Regions from separate parts of the Kribbella sancticallisti genome, predicted to be linked through region 1. Evidence: riboswitches for the same ligand, from Rfam matches in the RefSeq annotation. Region 1 holds a riboswitch; the other holds the start of a gene.
What was found. Region 1 has a riboswitch for S-adenosylmethionine ahead of ABD255_RS37660 (aminotransferase class V-fold PLP-dependent enzyme). Riboswitches for the same ligand answer to the same signal wherever they lie in the genome.
Positions count from the first base shown of each region.

Region 2: linked by a shared signal. The riboswitch ahead of thrC (threonine synthase) and the one ahead of ABD255_RS37660 (aminotransferase class V-fold PLP-dependent enzyme) in region 1 are both predicted to bind S-adenosylmethionine.

Region 1 is NZ_BAAAOS010000058.1:119,587-122,985, reverse strand. Features, by position in the region: gene ABD255_RS37670 (DUF4184 family protein) at 1-756, opposite strand, end outside; SAM riboswitch class IV at 805-903, opposite strand; gene ABD255_RS37665 (DinB family protein) at 1,006-1,521, opposite strand; SAM riboswitch class IV at 1,661-1,775, shown strand; gene ABD255_RS37660 (aminotransferase class V-fold PLP-dependent enzyme) at 1,792-3,156, shown strand; gene ABD255_RS37655 (prolyl oligopeptidase family serine peptidase) at 3,312-3,399, opposite strand, start outside.
Region 2 is NZ_BAAAOS010000007.1:350,293-353,691, reverse strand. Features, by position in the region: gene ABD255_RS04820 (cation:proton antiporter) at 1-438, shown strand, start outside; gene ABD255_RS04815 (GlxA family transcriptional regulator) at 594-1,559, shown strand; SAM riboswitch class I at 1,647-1,785, shown strand; gene thrC (threonine synthase) at 1,799-3,067, shown strand; gene ABD255_RS04805 (ubiquitin-like small modifier protein 1) at 3,064-3,339, shown strand; gene ABD255_RS04800 (response regulator) at 3,363-3,399, opposite strand, start outside.

The DNA.
Region 1 (3,399 bases):
GTGCCAGATGACGACGTAGCAGCCGAGCACGATGAGCCCACCCATAGCGAGCCCGGTCAGGATCAGCCGGAACACTGCTTCCCCGAGTAGCGGCCCCTCTGCGCGGGCAACCTCCAGCACGGCGGCAGCGACGCCGGCGAGGCCAGCAGCAGCCAGTACGGCGTACCGGGCGGAGGCGGGCACGTAGCGCTCGGGCTCGATCTGGCCGGGGTTTGTCCGACGCCACCAGAAGTAGAGCCAGACCGCGATGGCCAGGATCCCGCCGATGCTGCTGAGGTACTGCAGCACGCGGTTGACGTCCCAGTACGAGGTGATGTTCGCGGTGAAGAAGTCCCAGTTGTGGCGGACGAAGTACCCGTCGTAGTGCGTGAACGAGTCCCACAGGACGTGGGTGAAGCCGCCGATGACCACGGACACCACGATCCAGAACACCCGCACCGGCGAGAACCCGCGGGGAGGCAACGGCAGTCGAGCGGCGAGGGCTGCCGGGGCCAGCGCGACCAGTGGACGGCGTAGTACGAGGTGGAAGACGAGGAGAGCCAGCAGCGCGAGCAGCGGATCCAGCCAGAACGCCGACGAGAACTTGTGCGTCAGCGTGAGCGTCAGATTCCCGTGGATGTGCATGGTGGCGAATCGGTAGAGCGGCCCGACGTACAGCAGATCCGGCGCCACCGCCCCAGCCACCAACGCTGACGCCACCAACGGCCTACGCACAAGCGGCAGAACAGCAGCAGGATGGGCTAGAGGGAACGGCACAGCCGCAGGTTAGAGCCCCAGGAGGTCGGCGGCGATGAAGCCGCTGCGGATCAGACCTGCCCGGTCCGGGGATGGTGATCGGGGATCAGATCGCCACGGACGGGTTGCCGGCCAGCAAGCCGGGGCTTCGCGCTGGCACTCATGACCTGCCGGCTCGGGTTCACCTTCGTGAGGTACCGGCCGCCGGTCCGACGCAAGGTGGGCCGCTGGCGATGGCCGGGCTGGGCTCGGTGGTGGAGCCGTTCTTCTTCAGGCGCCGGTGACGCCGTCCAGTTGTTCGCGGAGGAGGTCGGCGTGGCCGCAGTGGCGGGCGTACTCGCCGATCAGGTGGATGTAGATCATCCGGAGCGTGGACTCCTGGCCCTTGAAGGTGAAGCGCTCGTCGAGGGAGTGGCCGGCGGCGGCCTGGTCGGAGAGACCCCACTCCGCAATCAGACCCTCGTACTCCGCTTGCGCGCGGCCGGCGTCGATCAGCTCGAAGTCCGCGTCCTTGCCCAACGCAGGCGCGAAGAGCGGCTCGGCCGGGTCGGTGGCGAAGTGGATGCGGAACCAGATCCGCTCGACCTTCGTGAGGTGGCGGATCAGCCCGAGCAGGGACAGATTCGACGGCGGGGACGGGCGCTCGGCCAACTGCTCGGCGGTCAGGCCGGCGCACTTCACCAGCAGCGTCGTCCGGTAGAAGTTCAGGTAGCCGGCCAGGAGTTCCTGCTCGGGAGCGATCAGCGAGCCGCTCGGGCGCTCGATCTCGGGGGCGATCCAGGTCATCGGAGCATCCTCTCCCAGCCACCCGAAATTGCCCACGGCAATTGTTTCCCTGCACCCGATCTCACGATACGGCGCACAATCCCACGAAGTGAGATAGCTGCTGGCGCCATGACCACCTCGTTGGTTACCGTCTTCGGCAGGTCATGAGTGCCAGCGCGAAGCCCCGGCTTGCTGGCCGGCAACCCTCCTCCGCGGTGGGGTGCCCCGGGTGAGGACCCGGCCGTTCGGATACCCCGAATCGGCAAGTGCGGACCACCCGGGAGCAGAACCATGTCGATCCTCTCCATCCTCGAGCCTGCCAGCGCGACCCCTGCCAGGCCGTCCAGAACCAGCCTGACCACGGGCAACATTCCCGCCACTGTCGCGAGCGACCTGCTCGTACCGCTGGCCGACGGCCGAGTGACGGACTACGCGAACTTCGACCACGGAGCCAGCGCGCCGTGCCTGGAGTCGGTACGCGCTGCCGTCGAGGCCGCGCTGCCGTCGTACGCGTCGGTGCATCGCGGCAACGGGTACGCCTCCCGGATCACCACCCAGTGGTACGAGCGGGCCCGCAACGAGGTCCACACGTTCGTCGGCGCTCGCGAGACCGATCAGGTGATCTTCACCCGGCAGACCACCGACGCCCTGAACCTGCTGGCCCGCGCGGTCCCGGCCGACGCGACCGTGATCGTGTTCGAATCCGAGCACCACGCGGCCCTCCTCCCCTGGCCGGCCGAGCGAACCGTCCGCCTGCCGGCGCCCACCTCCCACCCGGCGGCAGTCACGGCCGTCGCCGACGCCCTCCGTACTGCGCCCGAAGGCCCGCGCCTCGTCGTCATCACCGGCGCCTCCAACGTCACCGGCGAGATCTTCCCGATCGCCGAGATCGCCGCCGTCGCCAAGGCCCACGGCGCCCGGGTCTGCCTCGACGTCGCCCAACTCGCCCCGCACCGCGAGGTGAACATCGAGCAACTGGACGTCGACTGGGTCGCCCTGTCCGGCCACAAGCTCTACGCCCCGTACGGCGCCGGCGCGCTGATCGGCCGGGCCGACTGGCTGAACGCGGCCGACCCCTACCTCTACGGCGGAGGCGCGACCGCAGCGGTGACACGCGACACCACCACCTGGAACGAGGGCCCGGCCCGCCATGAAGGCGGCTCCCCCAACGTCATCGGCGCGATCGCCCTGGCCGCCGCCTGCGCCGCGATCACGAAGCACCGCGAGGCGATCGAGCAGCACGAGCGCAGCCTGCTCGCCCGGCTCCGCACCGGCCTGGCCCAGATCGCGGGTGTCACGACGTACGACATCTTCGGCGCCGACGCGGACCGGGTCGGCACGGTCTGCTTCACCATCGAGGGCGTCAGTTCGATCTTGGTGTCTGCGGCGCTCTCGGCGGAGTACGGGATCGGTGTCCGGGACGGCAAGTTCTGCGCTCACCCGCTGGTCGGGCGGCTGCTCGCCGACTCGCCGGAGCACTGTACGGCGGTCCGCGCCAGCCTCGGCCTCGGCACCACCCGTGAGCACGTCGACCGCCTCGTGAACGCCATCCGCACGCTGGCCACCACCGGCCTCGCCGCGGAGTACGAGGAGTCCGCGCACGGCTGCCAGCCGGTCGGCGACCCCCGCGACCTCGAGGCTCCCAGGATCTGGTGAACCTCCCCCACTCACCAACCGCCTGAGCCCGATCCACCGCTCGGTGAAGGGCTGCGAATCCCCAGGGCCTGGTGAGAAGTCCGGCTGTAGACCTCCTGCACGGTGAGCGGCAAACGCCCGCAGGCCAAGGCACGGCTCGGACGATCTACCAACTACTACTGCGGCCGCAGGCCAGTGTGGTGAGCCGCGAACGCCAGCAGGTCGGCCCACTCCGCGGCGATCATGGCGGCCGGCTTGCCGAAG
Region 2 (3,399 bases), on a different contig from region 1:
TCGCTGCGAGCGGCGGAGCGCGACCACGAGTTCCACGAGGAGCTCCACGGGTTCGTCGAGCAACTCGAGCACATCCTGACCTGGGGAATCCTGCTGCTGCTCGGCGTCGCGATCACCGGTGGCCTGCTCAAGCCGCTGACCCTGGCCGGCGCGGCGATCGGAGTACTGCTGGTCGTGGTGGTTCGGCCGTTGGTCGCGTGGCTCGCGCTGCTGCGGACGCCGATGCGGAGATCCGAGCGGTGGGTGACGGCCGCGTTCGGAGTACGGGGTGTGGGATCGGTCTATTACCTGGCTTATGCCGGGGCGGACTTCAGTACGGACCTGCCCTGGCTGTGGGCGACCGTCGGCTTCACCGTCGTACTGAGCGTGGTCGTTCACGGCGTCGCGGCGACTCCGCTGATGCGGATGCTCGATATCCGCCGGGACCGGTCTTCCTGAGCGCTCCGGCGGGTGGCTCGACGCCGTGCCGGACTGCTCCGGCGGCGTGGATTCCTGCGGCGAACTCCTTCAGCTTCTCGAACATGCCTCCATCGTCCGAGCCTGCGCGCTCGCGCAGAAGTGGCGTGGATGACGACTATCGCTAAGATTTCGACATGCCTCTGAGGACAGTGTCCGTACTGGCGTACGACGGGATGACGGCGTTCGAGGCCGGCATCGTGATCGAGGTGTTCGGCTTCGCCTGGCCCGATATCGACCAGCCCTGGTACGAGTTGAAGGTCTGCACGGAGACGCCCGAGTCGATCCGGGTGCTCGGCGGTGCCACGCTCAGCAGTCCGCACGGGCTCGACGAGTTCGCCGCCGCGGACACTGTGGTCATCCCGAGCGTCGCCGATCCCCGCGGCACGACCTCGCCCGAACTGATCGCGGCCCTGCGGCAAGCGCACCGCCGCGGCGCCAGGATCGTGTCGATCTGCTCGGGAGCCTTCGCACTCGGGGCAGCCGGCCTGCTCGACGGTCGCCGCGCCACCACACATTGGCGGTACGCCGACCTCCTGCGCGAGCGTTATCCCGCCGTCCAGGTGGACCCGGAGCCGCTGTACACCGACGAGGGCGACGTGCTCACCAGTGCGGGATGCGCCGCCGGGCTGGATCTGGCGATGCACCTGGTCCGCAAGGACTTCGGCGCGGCCGTGGCGAACGCGGTCGCCCGGCGACTGGTGATCCAGCCGTACCGGGCGGGTGGCCAGGCGCAGTACATCGAGTCTCCGATTCCGCCCGAGCCGGACGACGCGCCCGTTGCCCGGAGTCTCGGCTGGGCGCTGGAGCACTTGGCCGAGCCGATCGGCGTACCGGATCTGGCTCGGGAGGCGGGGTTGTCGCCGCGGACGTACCTGCGGCACTTCAGCCGCGCGACCGGGACGACGCCCGCCAAATGGCTGATCGCGCAGCGGGTGCAGGCGGCGCTGACGATGCTGGAGACGGGGGACGCGCCGGTCGAGGAGATCGCGCTGGCGGCGGGGTTCGCCACCCCGGTGACGATGCGGCACCACTTCGGCAGGGCGCTGCGGACGTCGCCGTCGGCGTACCGGCGGACCTTCCGGGAACGCCGGGCGGGCTGAGTCGGTGAGGCCGCCCAGGTGAGATCGGCTGTCTCGGATGTTGGGAACGGAAGACACAATATGGACCCGATTGGGTAATCTCGGCAGTGCTCATCCAGAGGGACTGAGGGAAACGGCCCGTTGAAGTCCCGGCAACCCTCCCCGTTGACGCCTCGATCCGAGGCGCTCGCGGCGGAACGGTGCCAAATCCGTCCCGCGCCGAGATCCGGTCCGGGGAAGATGAGGAGGGAAACTCCGCCATGAGCCTGAGCACCGCGTCCGCCACCCACACCATCCGTGAAGGTGCCTTCGGCAACGGAACGCACCTGAGCTGTCGCGCCTGTGGCGCGAAGACGGAACTCGGCCCGTTCTACGCCTGTATGGAGTGCTTCGGTCCGCTGGAGGTCGGGTACGAGTTCCCGACCATCACGCGAGAGCAGATCGAAGCCGGACCCAAGAACATCTGGCGCTACCAGCCGCTGCTGCCGGTGCCCACCGACGTGGCGAGCTTCCCCAACACCGAACCCGGCTACACCCGGCTGATCGACGCCGGCAACCTGGCCCGCGAGCTCGGCCTGCGCAAGCTCTGGGTGAAGGACGACTCGGGCAACCCGACCCACTCCTTCAAGGACCGCGTGGTCGCGTCCGCCCTGAGCGCCACCCGCGAGCTCGGCATGAAGGTCTTCGCCTGCCCCTCCACCGGCAACCTGGCCAACGCCGTCGCCGCGGCGGCAGCCCGGGCCGGTATCCGCTCGGTCGTCTTCATCCCGAAGGACCTCGAGCGCCCCAAGATCATCACCACCGCCGTGTACGGCGGCACCCTGGTCGCCGTCGACGGCAACTACGACGACGTGAACAAGCTCGCCTCCGAGATCGCGGGCGAGGAGGACGGCTGGGCGTTCGTCAACGTCAACGTCCGCCCGTACTACTCCGAGGGCTCGAAGACGCTCGCCTTCGAGATCGCCGAGCAGCTCGGCTGGCGGATCCCGCAGCAGGTCGTCATCCCGGTCGCCTCCGGCTCGCAGCTGACCAAGATCGACAAGGGCTTCACCGAGCTCGGCAAGCTGGGCCTGGTCGACGCGACCGATTACAAGATCTACGGCGCGCAGGCGACCGGGTGCTCCCCGGTCGCGCAGGCGTTCCGCGACGGCCACGACGTGGTCAAGCCGGTCAAGCCCGACACCATCGCGAAGTCCCTGGCGATCGGCAACCCGGCAGACGGCCCATACGTGCTGGACGTGGCCCGGCGTACCGGCGGGGTGATCGAGGACGTCAGCGACGAAGAGGTCATCGAAGGCATCCAGTTGCTCGCCCGGACCGAGGGCATCTTCACCGAGACCGCGGGCGGGGTGACCATCGCGACGCTGAAGAAGCTGATCGCGACCGGCCAGATCGATCCCGACGCCGAGACGGTGATCATCAACTCCGGCGACGGGCTCAAGACGCTCGACGCCGTGGCCGACCGGGTCGGCCCCAAGGTGACCATCCCAGCGTCGTACGACGCCTTCGTGAAGGCAGGACTGCAGTGAGCGTCAGCGTTCGGGTACCGACCATCCTGCGGCCCTACACCCAGGGCGCGTCCTCGGTCTCGGTCGAGGGTTCCACACTGAGCGAAGTGCTCGACTCCCTCGACACCTCCTACCCCGGCATCAAGGCCCGCGTGCTCGACGACTCCGGCGAACTGCGCCGCTTCGTCAACGTCTACGTCGACAACAACGACGTGCGCTTCGACGACGGCCTGCAGACCGCGATCAAGGACGGCGGCGAGGTCTCCATCATCCCCGCGGTCGCCGGCGGCTGACTCCGTACTGCGGGTTCGGTCTGTCAGATGACGCCGTTCACGCGGTGTTCGTAGGCCCAG